2 regions of the Bacillus capparidis genome follow, and region 1 is predicted to be linked to the other one. Evidence: riboswitches for the same ligand, from Rfam matches in the RefSeq annotation. Region 1 holds a riboswitch; the other holds the start of a gene.

Region 1 (8,438 bases):
ATATGTCTATTAACTTGCGAAAATCTTTTAAAAATGAGGTGTCTAAGTGAGCAAAAAGCAACTTGCGAAAAAGCAATCACCTTTAAAAATCGCTGTTATAATCACGCTGACTTTATTTGTATTAATTGTAGCTTTGGTGGTTATTAAAAACTCCGGTTCTGAGGACGGGGAAGCAGGAAGCTTCGACACTCCTCCTTCACTTGAAGGACAACCTGTTATGGGGGAGGAAAGTGCGCCTGTAACAGTGACGGTTTTTGGAGATTATATGTGCCCTTCATGTAAGGCATGGGAAATGGACATTTTCCCTCAGCTTGAAAAAGATTATATTACAACAGGTGATGTAAAGTTATCTGCTGTTAATGTGCTTTTTCATGGCCAGGATTCAGAGACAGCAGCTTTGGCTTCGGAACAGGTTCTTGCGGAAGATCCAAAGTCTTTTTGGGATTTTCACCATAAGGTTTTCGAATCTCAGGCTGAGCATGGGGAAAAATGGGTGACTCCAAATAAAATGGCTGAAATAGCGGAAGAAACAACTTCCGTTGATCCGGATGAGTTAGTCGACAAGCTTTCGGCCAAGACGTTTGCCGAGCAATTACAAACGGATACAGAATTGTATAAGAAATATAATGTTCAATCGACCCCAACCATTATGATAAACGGCAAAACAGTCAATGAAGTCTTTGATTACAATAAAATTAAAGAAATGATCGATGAAGAACTGGGGAATGCGAAATGAACAAGAACCCTGTCTTCTTATATATTGCATGGGTCGTAGCAATGACAGCTGTTCTCGGAAGCCTATACTTTAGTGAAATTCGCAAATTTATTCCTTGCGAGCTCTGCTGGTATCAGCGGATCTTCATGTATCCTTTAGCCTTTTTGCTAGGAATTGCAACCTTTCGACATGACTTTAGGATCAAAGTATACATACTTCCTTTGTCAATCATTGGCGGCTGCATATCACTGATGCATTATCTCGAGCAAAAGGTCCCGGGGTTTGGAGGGCTCAGGCCGTGCGTGAACGGTGTCCCGTGTAATTCATCCTATATTAACTGGTTTGGTTTTATAACCATTCCTTTTCTAGCACTCATCGCATTTATTTTAATTACGGTTTTTATGTTTTTGATAAACGGTAAAAAAGAAAGCTGATGCTCCTGACTTCGGGAGCATAGCTTATCATAGTAATAATTTCATATGAAGCTCATCATGGTACCTGTTTTTATATTTTATTGCTTGTTTTTCGCAGCCAAAGACTTCAAATCCTGCAGATTCATAGAGTTTTTTGGCAGATTTGTTTGATTTCAATACACTTAGAGTAATTTGTTCAAGGCCTTCTAGCTTTTTCGCATGCTCAATTACTGCATAAAGGACTGCTTTTCCAATGCCTTTCCCTCGGTAAGCAGGAGATGTGTATACTGCTAGAAGTGCAGCTTTATGGTTAAATTTAATCATTTCTTGACGGAGAATACTTGCAGCACTAATAAGAGTGGCTTCATAAAATGCACCTACGGTAAAGGACTTTTCGGTTGGGACTAACCTTTGTTTGTACTGATGTAACAGCTCTTTCATGCTGTTTTGCATGGTTTCTTCATACGTTGAACCAAATGCATCAGGATCCTGAAGTAATGCCTCCAGCCTTAACTCCAAATACCTATCTGCGTCATCTCTGTCTAAGACTCTAATATTATCGTAAGCCATTTTGCACTTTCTCCTAAGTATTTCTTAAATAATGAACAATGTTAGTTCATAGTTACCTTTTTTTGCTGTATTTCTTATGCTAATATTAATTATTGTATCAGATAATATTAATGATTTCTGCTGTTCTTTAGCACATGCTCCTTCCAAAGGAGAGTGCCTATTATCTTATGAATTATTTCCATGTAAAGGAAATAAAAAAAGTGTGGAAAAATGAATCGTAAATTGGTAACGTTATGATGAGAAATGTCAAAATGCAAAAATGGTCGAGGCATCCAGTGAACGAAGAGATATAGAGGCATTCAATTGACGAAAACTACACACTAAATTATGGAGAAACCGATATTATAGTAAGAAGCAGCAGCTAAATGTGACTTAAAATGAAAAGCCTTGCAAACGGTTAAATATGAAATTTTATCATTGGTAGCAATCATGTATTTATATAAGATTATTGTGAATCAGTTTCGTCAGAATAATTCTTGCGTCTCTAGGTTGCAATGCATGAAGAATAATGTTGCTTGGCCATTACTAATTTGATTAGGGGGAAAACAAAATATGTATTTAGGCGCTATAGAAGCTGGAGGAACGAAATTTGTCTGCGCAGTGGCAAATGCTGCTGGCGAAATCATTAAAGAAACGAAATTCCCTACTGAAACACCGGAAAAAACGATGAGTCAGATCGAATTATTTTTCAATGAATTTTCACTTTCATCATTAGGAGTGGGCGCTTTCGGTCCAATCTCTGTCGCGGAGGATCAAGAAAATTACGGTTATATTACGAATACTCCAAAAAAAGCATGGGTCAATTACCCATTTATTCCTGAGCTAAAAAAACGCCTGGGTACTCCTGTATATTTTACGACTGATGTTAATGCAGCCGCGTTAGGGGAACTGAAAAAGGGAGCAGCAAAAGGTCTCGGCAGCTGCATGTATATTACAGTTGGCACAGGAATTGGCGCTGGAGCCGTGATTGGCGGAAAGCTGGTTCAAGGCCATACGCATCCTGAAATGGGGCATGTGTTAGTACGTCGTCATCCTCAAGACACTTTTAAAGGCACCTGTCCTTCTCATAACGATTGCTTGGAAGGATTGGCTGCAGGTCCTGCCATTGAACAAAGGTGGGGCAAACCGGGGAAAGATTTAGCAGATCAACCATTAGTTTGGGAGATAGAAGCCGATTATCTTGCTCAAGGTTTGATGCAGTACATTCTGATTTTATCTCCTGAAAAAATTATTATGGGCGGCGGCGTGATGAAGCAATCTCATCTGTTTCCGTTGATTTTTGAAAAGCTGAAAGGCTACGTGAATAACTATATTGACCTTCCGGAACTTGAGTCATACATTGTCTCTCCAGGCCTAGGAGATCATGCAGGAATTTACGGCGCTATTGAACTTGCTAAAGAGGCTAACGAAGCATCCTTGGTAAAATAAGAAAGCAGCTTAGCTGCTTTCTTTTTCGTACCTTATGTTGCCCACGTGATACAAGGCTATACACGAGTATCAATTCCATTTTACTCTGTGTATATTATCTTAATAAAAGAACCAAATTAAACATGTATCACAATTCATTATATGAGGTGATCATAATGGGTTTTTTTAATATAGGTAAGGGCAAGTCAAACGGGAAAGACAAGCAAGCATTGACTGGAGCACTTAAAGACGCTTCTGCCGCTTTGAAAGGCGATCCTCTTCAAGAAGCAATTAATAAGAAACAAAACAAATAAGCATGTGACAACTTGCAGAAATCTTCTGCAAGTTGTTTTTGTAGAAAAACATTCCATTGACAGCTTCCTTTACTTCTGGTAGCCTCACATAGGTGGTTGTTTTACAACTAATAAAATCCTCACTCGGACTTGGTGAGGTAGAGGTTGCATGGATGATTAGTCGTATGCTTCGAGACTTGTGAGGTTGATGAAAGCATATAAAAGGCATCCGTGCCGAAGCATGAAGATTTCACAGGTTTTTGTGCTGGGTCTGTACCTGAAAAAGGGCAGGACTGCCGCGGTTACGGTGCGGAGAGCTATCCGGAGGTCAGGAGTGTATGTGCAGCATGGACTTTTGTTTGTTCATGCTTTTTATAATGCGTTAAAGGCTTTACGTACCGTATACGTTCAGGAAAAATTGGAGGTATACGATGCAAAACAATAAATGGGGTTTTTGGTTATTAACAGCAATAGTTGTTGGCAACATGGTAGGCTCTGGAGTCTTCATGCTGCCGAGCACTCTAGCTAATACAGCCAGTCCGTTAGGGGCATTATACGCTTGGCTTGTGACTGGCTTTGGTGTCCTTATGATTGCCCTTGTGTTTGGTCAATTATCGATTCGAAGGCCGGATTTAGCGGGCGGTCCGCAAAACTATGCCAGAGCTATTTTTTCTGATCCGAAAAAAGGAAAACTGGCAAGCTTTACAATGGTTTGGGGCTACTGGGTAGCCAACTGGATCAGCAATGTTGCCGTTGTGACAAGTTTGGCGGGATATATTACGACGTTTATCCCCATCTTGACTGACAAAAGGGTCTTATTTGAGACTGGCGACATGGAAATCCAATTAGGGCAGCTGCTTACCTTCCTGCTGTGTACCATATTATTATGGGGAACACATATAATACTTGTTACCAGCTTCAATGCAGCCGGCAAGATCAACTTTTTGACGACTTTTGCCAAAGTGGCTGGTTTCGCATTATTCATTATCGCAGGTCTGTTCGTATTCCAGACTGAAAATTTTAATGGATTTTACTATCCGGTCGAAGGTGAGAGCGGAACGGTTTTAGGCTTGGGGGCGCAGGTACACAATGCAGCCATATCAACTTTATGGGCATTTGTAGGCATTGAATCTGCGGTTATTTTATCCGGGAGAGCTTCTTCTCAGCGTGATGTAAAGCGTGCTACTGTTACCGGACTTATTATTGCTCTTTGCATTTATCTTATCATCACACTTATTACAATGGGGGCTTTGCCGGTCGAGGTCCTTCGGGCTTCTGATAAGCCGTTCGTAGATGTGTTGGCAGTTCTGATCGGGAGCTTAGGGGGAGTCATAATGGGAATCTTGGCCATTATGTGTCTGGCGGGTTCCATGTTAGGATGGATCTTGCTCAGTTCCGAGTTGCCTTATCAATCTGCAAAAGCAGGGGACTTTCCAACTTTTTTTGCTAAAGTGAACCGAAAGGGGAGCCCTGCTAACTCCTTGCTGATCACGAATTTGATGTCGCAAATTTTTATTTTTTCAACGATTTCCGGCACGATCAGCCAGGCATTTGATTTTTTAACGACCTCGGCAACGCTTGCGTATTTAATACCTTACTTGGTTTCGGCCATCTACTTTCTAAAGATCGTGTTTAAAGGTGAAACCTATTCCGAGCTGGAAGGCTCCCGAATAAAAGATGGCGCTATTGCCTTATTGGCAATCGTTTATTCCTTATGGGTCATTGCGACAGGAACTGCAGATATGATTACCTTTGGACTTGGAGTCGGCTTATTTTTAGCCGGAGTCATCATTTATCCATTTGCGGTAAAAAAATTCGCAGCAAAATAATAATATAATTTTCACAAAAAACGCTGAGGTTTCAGCGTTTTTTGTTTTGCGAAAATCGGCAGAATCTATTTAAGTGCGCTTGCTTCCGTAAAGAAGGTCATCCAAATCAGGCTCATCAACCTCTATCCGAAAAACATCAATTCTTTCATTAACTAACGCTCTGACTACTACGGGAATGTAGTAATCGTATTGGATCGAAATGGAAAGCGCGTGATTTGTCCAGTAAAGAATTTCAGCAAATTGGGAAATCAGCGGGATCAAAGTTTGTTTTTCTTTATTTGTTACTTTGGATAGCTTAAATGAGGCTGTAATGGAATGCCCGTATGCTGCATATAGGTCTTCTTTGCTTCCCTCTTTTATCATCCTTCCATTTTGCATAAGCGAAATGGTTGTACAAAGATTGGCAAGTTCATCTAATTTTTCAAAGGCCATAATAATCGTTTTTCCTTGCAATTTCAGCTCCTCAATGAATTGGTGAATATAACGAACTGAAGTGTCGCCAAGACCCTGTGTCGGTTCATCAAAGAGAAGCACCTCCGGATCGTGTACGATGGATTGTACTAGTAGCAGCCTCTTTTGCATATCCCTCGTATATTTATCAACCTTCACGTATGCCGCATCGTAAAGATTGACAGCCCGCAATAGTTCTAAGCATTTATCTTCGCTGGCACGCTTCTTTTGCCGAGATGAAAAATTCAACAAATGATTCATTCCCGTTAAATGGTGATGAATTTCAGAATGTTCGTTATAGACTCCGAGCCTTTGCTGGACACTTTTATCCCCGGACGGCTTATTAAAAAGGAAAACCTCTCCTGAGCTTGGAGAAGAAGAGCCGGCAAGAAGATTCAATAATGTCGATTTTCCCGCTCCGCGGTTTCCGCAAATTCCATAAGTACCACCTTTGGATACTGAGAAAGTGACATCGCTTACTGCGGCTTTACTCTGATAAAATTTGGTAAGATACTGAGTCTTGATGATTGTCATTCGTACACCTCCTCTATTACATGTGTTGTACTTATCATAGCGAATAGGATTTACCCGTAGCTGAAGTTTGCTTTAAAGTTTCCTTAAATAAGATTTAGGTTCGTGACAAGGATACGTTCAATGGTATGATTGATACATGGAACATGATAGAAAGGAAAGAATACAATGGAAAATGCACGAATTCTAATCGTCGATGACGAAGAAGCTATCGTACAAATGGTAGAGCGTGTTTTAAAAAAAGAAGGGTTCGAGCAAGTCATTAGTGCTGTGAATGCTGTAGATGCTTTGGAAATTGTTAAAGCAAAGAAAGTGGATTTGATTCTGCTCGACGTGATGATGCCTGGGCAATCAGGTTTTGAGATTTGTCCGCAGATCCGCCAGCATACGAAGGCACCAATCTTTTTTTTAACAGCAAAGACATCAGATCTAGACAAGCTGTCTGGATTTGCGTATGGAGCGGATGATTACATAACAAAACCTTTTAATCCATTGGAACTGGTAGCAAGAATCAAAGCCCATTTGAAACGGACGTATATAACAATTCAAGAAGAACCGCGACAAGTTCCAGATGATGATTTATATTCATATGATCACTTTATATTAAAGCCAGATTCCGCCGAGCTCATCGTCGCTGGTGAATCAGTCGGCTGCTCTGCCCAGCTGTTACAGCTCCTGCAGTATTTTTGTGATCATCCGAATCGTGTCTTATCTAAGGATCAGCTTTATGAAAGAGTATGGGGATCGCCTTCCTATGGCGACAATAATACAGTGATGGTTCATATAAGGAAGCTAAGGGAGAAAATAGAGGTCAATGCCAGTGATCCGAAATATATCGTTACTGTCAGAGGGCTTGGATACAAATTTATTCCGAAAAGAAAGCAGAATTAATCCCTATGAAACTAAGAACAAAGCTAGTATTTTTAATTATTGGCCAAGTATTTTTAATGTTGGTGGTAGTCGGCTTCGTTTTGGCATTTGCAACAACGAGATTTGTATTGGACATAATTGAAAATGATACAAGAAGCGGCTTGACGCGAGCCACCCCTGAATCTTTTGAGATGTGGATTGAAAAAGATCAGGAGGAATCCTTTCATGTTACGCCCGTTTTAAAAGAAATTGTCGACAAGGAAGAAGGCTTTCTGGTTCTTTTAAATAAAAACCAGGAGATCGTTTATTCTTACGGGAAAAAAGGAAATCTTCCAAAAACGATTAGTAATGAAGATTTGAACACTATTTATCAAAAGGAAAAATTAAATGGCGCAAAAATATATTATTGGTCTGCTTCCATCTCCGATAATGAATATATCGTGCTTTACGGGAAAGAACCTAAAAGTGAGTTCATATTAAATTATATTAAAGAACATGAAAAATCCCGCACGTCCTTAGATTCATTTGATCCTTCCACCCTTGTGTATATAAAGGATTTAAAAGGCTCTGTCTATCTTTTTGATCAAAATGGCAAGTATATTGATGATATTAATGGAAGCGCGAATTTGAAAAAAGGGATACGAGAAATTGATTTGCTTTCCTATACTTCTAAGCCTTGGAATTATAAGAATGAAATATCTTATGAAACGTTGGATAATGGCAGCGTGATGGTTACTGCCGTTCCCAACCTGTCCTATTTTCCCGATGATGATTTTAATCGGATCCTTTCGTTTTCTGCATTAAAGAATTTTCTTATTATTATCTGTTTCTTATTTTTCGTCATAGTTTTGTTCGCTTTATGGTATTCCTTCCGTTTTGGAGCGCCCATTTTTCATACGATTCGCTGGGTATACAATTTAGCTAAAGGAAACTTTTACGAGCCCCTGAATCGGAAAGGGAGGCCGGTGAGCAAAAAGAAGAACGGAAAAGTGAAGCAGCCATACCGGCTTTTCAACGAGGTTATCGTGTCGCTTGAAAAGCTGACAGCAACGCTTGAAACCAATGAAAAAAACCGGAATAAAATACAAACTACTCGAGAGGAATGGATCGCCGGTCTGTCCCATGATTTAAAGACGCCGCTCAGCACAATTTATGGAAATGCGATGATGCTAGAATCCGACCAATACGAATGGTCGAAGGACGAGGTCCGGGAAATGGGCCAAGTCATGCGGGAAAAATCGGAATATATGTCCGAATTAATCGAGGATTTAAATTTAACCTATAGATTAAAAAATGATGCGATTCCAGTTGATCGAGAGAAAACCGATCTCGTCTTTTTTTTAAAAGAATTAATTGAGCA
Region 2 (8,438 bases), on a different contig from region 1:
CGTACATAATTTATTTTTTAAAAAATACTATCAATTCAGTTTCATTTTTATTTTATTAAGATATAATTTTAATATTTTTTGAGAATCATTAGGCAGCTGAATGATCAAATGGCTGATATACGATATAATAAACTCATGTGAGAGGGGAGATATGCAATCTTGAGTAATTACGAAACAAAAATCGAAAAATTCAAAGAAATGGAAGTGTCCGCTTTTGCCTATGAACTAATCAAAGAAGTATTAATACCGGATTTACTCGGTAGTGAATATCCCTCTATGATGTACTGGGCAGGCAAAAATATCGCCAGAAAATTCCCCCTTGACTCATGGAATGATATCCCGGCTTTTTTTCAAGAAGCAGGATGGGGAAACCTTGTCCTAGTTGAAGCAAAAAAGAACAGAATAGAATTCACGCTTGATGGCCCTCTTGTTTCCAATCGACTAAAACATCAAAAAGAACCAAATTTTCAATTGGAAGCAGGATTTATCGCGGAACAAATTCAAATGTTAAATAACAATATAGCGGAATCCTACGAACAAATTAAAAAACGAACCGATAAAGTGGAACTGACGGTGAAATGGGATTTGAAGGACCGCGTATGAAAAAGTGAAGGTGGATATTAAAAAAGCGGTCCGGGAAATTTTCTCCCGGACGCTTTCTTTTTTAGGGCACGGTAAAATATTTTGTGTCAACGGGCAAGATCTATTAGTGTATCGTTCGATTGATTTAGTGGACCAATTTTGTACGGGTTATCGATTAATTGCACCGATCACGGTCTTTTTTGCACCGTTAGCCAATTAATTGCACCAACCAGATCCTTTTTTGCACCCTTATCCACTTAATTGCACCGTTCAGCTACTTTTTTGCACCCTTATCCACTTAATTGCACCGACCTGATCCTTTTTTGCACAATTCAACCAAGTAATAGCTCCAATCAAACGATTATCGCCTGTGTCTACAACACAGCGGAGGATTGCTTGGCGAGATCGAATGCGTCGTGCAATGCTTCGACCGCTTTTACCATATCCTCTTGATCGATCACTGTAGATACTTTAATTTCTGATGTGCTTACCATTTTCACTTGAATATTTTTTCTTGCTAACACGGCGAACATTTCTGCGGCGACTCCTGGGTTTGAAACCATCCCTGAACCAACGATTGATACCTTCGCGAGCTTGTTTTCCGTTTCAATTTTTTTGAATTTCAGCGCATCCTTGTAGTCTTCGAGCACTTCTACTGTTTTTTCTAAATCATCGGTTTTTACTGAGAAGGAAATCGATGTATGGTTTTCGCTTGTCGCCGATTGAATAATGATATCGACATTGATGCTGCGTTTCGCAAGCGTTGTAAAAATAGTGGACAGTGTCGTTAAGCCGGTAGTTAGACCGGTAATGGTTACTCTCGTGATTTGATCTTCAAAAGCAATCCCTCTGACAATTAAATTTTCTTCCATTGAAGCAGCCTCCTCTATTCTTGTTCCTGGTACAGATTCCATGCTTGACCGAACTTCGAGCGGAATTTCATAGTTTTTTGCAAATTCAACGGCTCTTGGATGGAGGACTCCGGCACCCAAATTCGCCAGTTCCAGCATCTCATCATAGGAAATGGCATCCAATTTTCTTGCTGATTTCACGACGCGGGGATCGGTTGTAAATACACCTGGGACGTCTGTGTATATATCGCATTTCTCAGCGTTCAGTGCTGCGGCCAGAGCGACGGCAGTTGTGTCTGATCCGCCCCTTCCAAGCGTTGTGATCTCAGAATCGGAAGACATCCCTTGGAATCCTGCGACTACAATAATTTTTCCTTCTTTTAGCTGCTGGTCTATTTTATCCGTTTTGATATCTGTGATTCGGGCATTGCCGTGTACTCTTTCAGTTTGAATGCCTGCTTGCCAGCCCGTATAAGATATCGCATCATATCCTTTTTCAGTAAGCGCCATTGTTAATAGCGAGATTGTCACCTGCTCGCCTGTTGATAGAAGCATATCCATTTCTCTTTGTGATGGACTCTTTGTAATATCACGGGCAAGATTGACGAGTAAATCAGTTGACTTGCCCATTGCAGAAACGACAACGACGACATCGTTACCTTTCTTTTTTTCTTCAATGACACGGTTTGCTACATGCAGAATTTTTTCAGCTGAACCGACTGAGGTTCCGCCGAATTTTTGTACGATAAGACCCATTGCTACCACCCTTATGATTAATTAGTGACCGTTATGTAAGGAATGCACTCGGGACGACGCCTTTTCTTGCCAGAAAAAAAAGCAATAAGAGTAGATTCTCTCATTGCTTTTACGAAACTAGTGACAAGTCCGGACAATGAGATAGCCCTCCAGGAGTCATTTCCTGACAGCCCTGCATTTCTTAAATGCAAAGCCAGCAAATTCTGTTGATGGACAGAATTCACTTCGGCGATCCTTCCCTTTCTGCCTTTTTCTTAGAATCCACCATTCTCGAAAGGCTTACTCTTGAAGTTCGCACCTCTATCTTCATAAACGATCTATTAAATTCACTCACATTGTAGCAAACTTTCAGCCCAATATCAATTTTGTTTTTTTAGTTCATCCACTAAAAGCTCTGCGGTTTTTAGCGGGATGCCCGCATCTTGAAAGTCTTTTATCGTAGCTTCTCTCATTTTTTTGACAGATCCGAATGTTTTCATCAGCAGCTTTTTCCGCTTTTCGCCGATCCCTGAGATGTTATCCAGCACAGATTGAAAGGCAGACTTTCCGCGAAGCTGCCGGTGAAAGGTAATCGCAAACCGGTGGACTTCATCTTGAATGCGCTGAAGCAAATAAAATTCCTGGCTGTTTCTATCCAGTTGAATCAATTCCAGAGGATCACCGATGATCAGGTTTGATGTTCGATGCTTGTCGTCCTTAACCAATCCCGCTACGGGAACGTCAAGGCCCAGCTCATTTTGAAGCACATCAACCGCTGCGTTGATCTGTCCTTTTCCGCCGTCAATCAGGATTAAATCAGGCAGAGGAAGCTCCTCTTTTAACACTCGGGTATACCTTCTGCGGATGACTTCTCTCATGGAACCATAATCATCAGGTCCTGTGACGGTTTTAATTTTATATTTTCGATATTCTTTTTTATTCGGTTTTCCATCCAAAAACACGATCATGGCCGATACCGGATCGGTTCCTTGAATATTTGAGTTATCAAAGGCTTCAATTCGAAACGGGGTATAAATGTTCAGCGCCTCGCCCAATTTTTCGACGGCACCGATTGTTCTCTCTTCATCCCGTTCGATCAATGAAAATTTTTCTTTTAGCGCCAGTTTGGCATTTTTATGCGCAAGCATGAGCAGATCCTTCTTCTTTCCTTTTTTCGGCTGCAGGACAGACGTATTTAACAGCTGTTCTACCAGCTGAATATCTACACTATCCGGAAGTAAAATTTCCTTCGGCAAAAAGTGATTGTTTTTGCTGTAAAATTGTCCGATAAAAGTTAGAAACTCTTCATCCGCTTCCCGGTACATTGGGAACATGCTGACATCCCGTTCGATCAGCTTGCCTTGCCTGATGAAAAAGACTTGAACGCACATCCAGCCTTTATCGTATGCATAGGCAAATACATCCCTGTCGACTTGGTCCGTCATCGCCATTTTTTGTTTTTCCATCGTGGAATCAATATGGGCGATCTGATCGCGTAATTCCTTTGCCCGCTCAAATTCAAGGTTTTCAGCAGCCTCGTGCATTTTTCCTTCTAATTCTTTTTTTATTTGGTTGAAGCCGCCCTTTAGAAATTTTGTAATTTCATCGACCAGTTTTTTATTCGTTTCTTCTTCTACATCGTAGACACACGGTGCGAGACATTGTCCCATATGATAGTAAAGGCAGACCCGATCAGGCAGCGTGGTGCATTTTCGTAACGGGTACAGCCGGTCTAGCAGCTTCTTTGTTTCTCTCGCCGCGTAAACGTTTGGATAAGGGCCGAAGTAACGCCCTTTATCTTTTTTGACATTGCGGGTAACGATCAGACGAGGATGCTTCTCGGCGGTTATTTTAATAAAAGGATAGGTTTTGTCATCCTTCAGCATGACATTATATTTTGGATCGTATTTTTTGATCAGGTTCATTTCCAAAATGAGCGCTTCTATATTAGAGGAGGTGACAATATATTCAAAGTCTGTAATTTCGCTTACGAGACGCTGGGTTTTTGTATCATGGGAACCTGTAAAGTAGGAGCGCACTCTGTTTTTTAAAATTTTTGCTTTTCCTACATAAATAATGGTCCCTTGCCTGTCTTTCATTAAATAACAGCCGGGCTGGTCAGGAAGAAGTGCGAGCTTCTCTTTTATTTTATGATTCACGAAGAACACTTCCTTGCTTTGCGAAATAGGGGACTTTCTCTCCCCAATAAGAGTAGTGTACCATTTTTCCGAATGTTTGTTTGGAAAAATGCATAGAAAAAGCGACTCCTATTGGAATCGCCCTGAAAAACTCTTACAGATGTTTGTTTACTAATTCTTGCAATGCCTCTTTTGGCTTAAAGCCAACTGATGTTTCAACAACTTCGCCGTCTTTAAGGATAAGCAGCGTTGGAATGCTCATCACTCCATATTTGCCGGCTGTTTCTTGGTTTTCATCTACATCGACTTTTACGATTTTTAATTTATCTCCCAAGTCCTGATCAAGTTCTTCAAGAACAGGCGCGATCATTTTACAAGGTCCACACCAAGGTGCCCAAAAGTCTGCAAGAACGACTCCCTCTTTTGTTTCTGTTGAAAAGCTTTGGTCAGTAGCTTTTACGATAGCCATTTACTCATACCTCCAATTTAAATTATGGATTTTAGTATAGCATTAACCGTAATCGTTACGCTATTAAATTGCTTGGTAATACTATACCCATTCTCCAGCATATTCACACCAAAGCTTTCCGTTTAAAACATCATACTATTTATGGATTTTTAGCTGTTTGAATTCTTCTGTTAACAGCGGAACAATTTCAAACAAGTCGCCTACGATTCCATAGTCCGCGACTCGGAAGATATCTGCGTCCGGGTCCTTATTAATCGCTACAATCACTTTGCTATTCGACATGCCGGCCAGATGCTGGATTGCCCCCGATATCCCGCAGGCAATATAGAGCTCCGGGGTAACCACCTTGCCGGTTTGCCCAATTTGCAGAGAGTAATCGCAATACTCTGCGTCACACGCTCCTCTAGAGGCACCGACAGCGGCTCCTAATACTTCTGCGAGCTCCCGCAAAGGCTTAAATCCGTCTGCGCTCTTGACTCCCCTGCCGCCGGCAACGACGATTTTCGCCTCGGATAAATCCACGCCTTCTGCGGTTTTTTTGACGATGGCTTGGACCTTTGTCCTTACATCCTTTATCTCGACTTCTACTTTTTCAATCGTACCTTTTCGTTTTTCATCCTGTTCTAATGGAGACATGTTGTTCGGCCTGATTGTGGCCAAAACAAGCTGATCTAATGCAATTTTTCGTTCAAAGGCTTTTCCCGAATAAATCGGCCTGGTAAATACGAGATTCCCGCCAGTTTCTTCGAGATCGATCACGTCAGAAAGCAATCCTTTCTCATGCTTAGCAGCAATTTTTGGCATAATATCCTTGCCGATTGAGGTATGTCCGGTAAGAATGGCATCTGGTTTTTCTTTTTCAATAATCACTTCGATTGCTTGAGCATAGCCGTCCGGTGTATAATACACGAGCTTCTCATGTTCTATCGCAATGATGCGATCCGCTCCATATTTGATCATCTCTCCCCCATATTCGTAAACGCTTTCACCAATGAGTAAACCAATTACTTCTCCGCCATTTGCAATGATTTTCCCTGCTGCAATAGCTTCAAAGGTTACGTTGCGAATTGATCCATCCCTTATTTCCCCTAAAACCACTACTTTTCTCCCCATATTGATCCCCCTTGTTAGATGACTTTCGCGTCGCTTCTTAGCAAAGCTGCCAGTTGTTTTGCTTGTTTGCCTGCATCTCCATCCAGAAATCGTCCAGATTTTTTTTTAGACGGCAAGAAGCGTTCAATCGTTTTTGTTTTCGCCGCAGCGTCTTCATCTGTGAGATCAAGATCATCAAGCTCAAGTTCTTCCAGGGGCTTTTTCTTTGCTTTCATGATTCCCGCAAGCGCCGGATACCTCGGTTCATTTAAACCTTGCTGAGCGGTTACAAGGAGCGGCAGGGGTGCAGTTACTTTTTCAAGATCACCCTCAGAATCTCGTTCTATTTCTGCGTCTTTGCCGTTGACAGATAGCTTCGTAATGGTTGTGACGCAAGGGATATGCAGCAGCTCTGCCAGTCGCGGGCCGACCTGGCCTGAGCCGCCGTCAATAGCTACGTTTCCCCCTAAAATAAGGTCAAACTGCTTTTCCTTCAAATAGTGATAAAGTATGGTTGAAGTGGAGAAAGGATCCGGATCCTCCAGTTCACCATCGATATTTAACAAAACGGCCTTATCGCACCCCATAGCCAAAGCAGTTCGAAGCTCCCTTTCCGCATCTTCCCCGCCGACCGTCACAACCGTAATTTCTCCACCGTGAGCTTCTTTCAGGCGAATGGCTTCTTCAACTGCATATTCATCATAGGGATTAATAATAAACTCTGCGTCTTGTTGGTCGATCTCACCAGCTCGAATTGTAATTTTTTCCTCTGTGTCAAATGTCCGCTTCATTAAGACAAAGATGTTCATATCACATTCCCCCTCCGAGTCGTTACATCTATTACTCGCCTTTAAAGTTAGGTTTCCTTTTCTCAAGGAATGCCTGGATTCCTTCCTTCGAATCCGAAGATTGAAAAACCTCGCCGAATCGCTTCGCTTCCAGCTTTAATGCTCCTTCGTAAGTATAGATTTTGTTTGCATGAAGAAGTTCCAAAACGAATTCCAACGTTTTCGGGCTTTTTTCGGCAAATTGCTCGGCTAATTCATAGGCTTTAATCAAAGCTTCTTCCCGGTCGTTTACAAGTATTGTAACAAGACCTGATTCATAAGCCTCTTTGCCGCTGATCGGTTGAGCTGTCCCTATCATTTCCAGAGCTTTCGCAGTGCCAACATATTTCGGGAGCCGCTGTGTTCCGGCAAAACCGGGGATGATACCTAAGTTTAGCTCTGGCATTCCGAGCTTGGCACCGCCTTCTGCAATCCGAATATGGCAAGCCATCGCAAGCTCCAGCCCTCCGCCAAGTGCTGCTCCGTGAATAGCGGCAATGATTGGCTTTGGAAATGATTCGATCCTTTCCATGATTTGCTGGCCTTTTTCAGCCAAGTCTGTATAATCGGACTCATTTGCAAGAGTAGTAAATTCCTTTATGTCGGCACCAGCCGAAAAAAATCTGCCTTCCCCGCAAATAATGATCGCACGGACGTCAGAGTTAGCTTCAATTTGATCCAGACATTCTGATAATTCTTCCAAAAGCCCTGTAGATAAAGCATTTGCCGTTGGACGGTTCATTGTAATAGCTGCGATTCGTTCTTCGACTTCTAACGTTACGTTTTTCATTGAAGTATCTCCTCCTGATTATTCGCTGCGTGGAACCCGTAAATCAACAGCTGATGTATGTCTTCTGCAAGTCCATCTAATGAATATTTTTGGTCATTCATTACCCACGTGGTCACCGTCTCATCAATCGTTCCAAAGATCATTTGCCTTGCCAAACGGACATCAAGTGATTGTTTAAACTCTCCTGATTCTTTCCCCGCTTGAATAATATCGTCCAAGATAAATAAATACCCTTTTAAAATTTCATTAATCTTTTGACGGAGCGCAAGATTTGACTGTCTAAGCTCGAGCTGGGTGACAATAGCCAGATGTTGATTTTCAGAAAGCAACGAAAAATGCTGTTTAATCAGCCGTGATAATTTCTTTTCTGCAGTATGTTCGCTTTGAATTTCTTTTTCCATTCTTTCGATAAATTGCCCCATTTTTTCTCTGAACACTGAGATCAGAATATCCTCTTTGCTTTTAAAATAGAGGTAAATGGTTCCGTCTGCCACACCTGCCTGCTTGGCGATTTTTGAAACCTGCGCCTGATGGTAGCCGTTCTCTGCGATTACGATGACAGCAGCGTCGATGATCTGCATATACTTTGGTCGTTTTTCGTTCACAATTTCTCGTTCCTTTCAGAAAAAATGAATGGTTATTCATTCATCTTTATACTAAAAAGAAACGCCTTGATTGTCAAGATGAGACGGCTCATTGACAGCCTGGCGGCTCATGTTATTTCGTTTGGTTCATCTTCTCTTTCTCTTCTTCAATTAATGCTCTTCTTAATATTTTTCCTACCGTTGTTTTCGGCAGTTCATCGCGAAACTCGTAAACTCTTGGCACTTTGTATGATGCAAGGTGTGTTCTCGCATACTCATCTAGTTCCTTTTCTGTCAATGTCGCATGTTGCTTTAACACAACATAGGCTTTCACAGTTTCTCCACGGTAGGAATCAGGAATCCCGGCAAC

Evidence for each region. Region 1 has a riboswitch for lysine ahead of JOC74_RS08205 (amino acid permease). Riboswitches for the same ligand answer to the same signal wherever they lie in the genome.
Region 2: it holds a riboswitch for lysine, as region 1 does, so the genes downstream of both, JOC74_RS18220 (aspartate kinase) here and JOC74_RS08205 (amino acid permease) in region 1, are expected to answer to the same signal.

The regions. Positions count from the first base shown of each region.
Region 1 covers NZ_JAFDST010000002.1:224,559-232,996, reverse strand. The annotation lists gene JOC74_RS08230 (DsbA family protein) at 47-736, shown strand; gene JOC74_RS08225 (disulfide oxidoreductase) at 733-1,149, shown strand; gene JOC74_RS08220 (GNAT family N-acetyltransferase) at 1,177-1,698, opposite strand; gene JOC74_RS08215 (ROK family protein) at 2,251-3,126, shown strand; gene sspJ (small acid-soluble spore protein SspJ) at 3,282-3,419, shown strand; lysine riboswitch at 3,550-3,726, shown strand; gene JOC74_RS08205 (amino acid permease) at 3,830-5,227, shown strand; gene JOC74_RS08200 (ATP-binding cassette domain-containing protein) at 5,297-6,211, opposite strand; gene JOC74_RS08195 (response regulator transcription factor) at 6,377-7,099, shown strand; gene JOC74_RS08190 (HAMP domain-containing sensor histidine kinase) at 7,105-8,438, shown strand, end outside.
Region 2 covers NZ_JAFDST010000005.1:129,723-138,160, forward strand. The annotation lists gene JOC74_RS18210 (YslB family protein) at 199-603, shown strand; gene JOC74_RS18215 (hypothetical protein) at 608-802, shown strand; gene JOC74_RS18220 (aspartate kinase) at 957-2,189, opposite strand; lysine riboswitch at 2,324-2,500, opposite strand; gene uvrC (excinuclease ABC subunit UvrC) at 2,549-4,327, opposite strand; gene trxA (thioredoxin) at 4,461-4,775, opposite strand; gene JOC74_RS18235 (electron transfer flavoprotein subunit alpha/FixB family protein) at 4,911-5,888, opposite strand; gene JOC74_RS18240 (electron transfer flavoprotein subunit beta/FixA family protein) at 5,903-6,676, opposite strand; gene JOC74_RS18245 (enoyl-CoA hydratase) at 6,708-7,484, opposite strand; gene fadR (fatty acid metabolism transcriptional regulator FadR) at 7,481-8,089, opposite strand; gene JOC74_RS18255 (AMP-binding protein) at 8,202-8,438, opposite strand, start outside.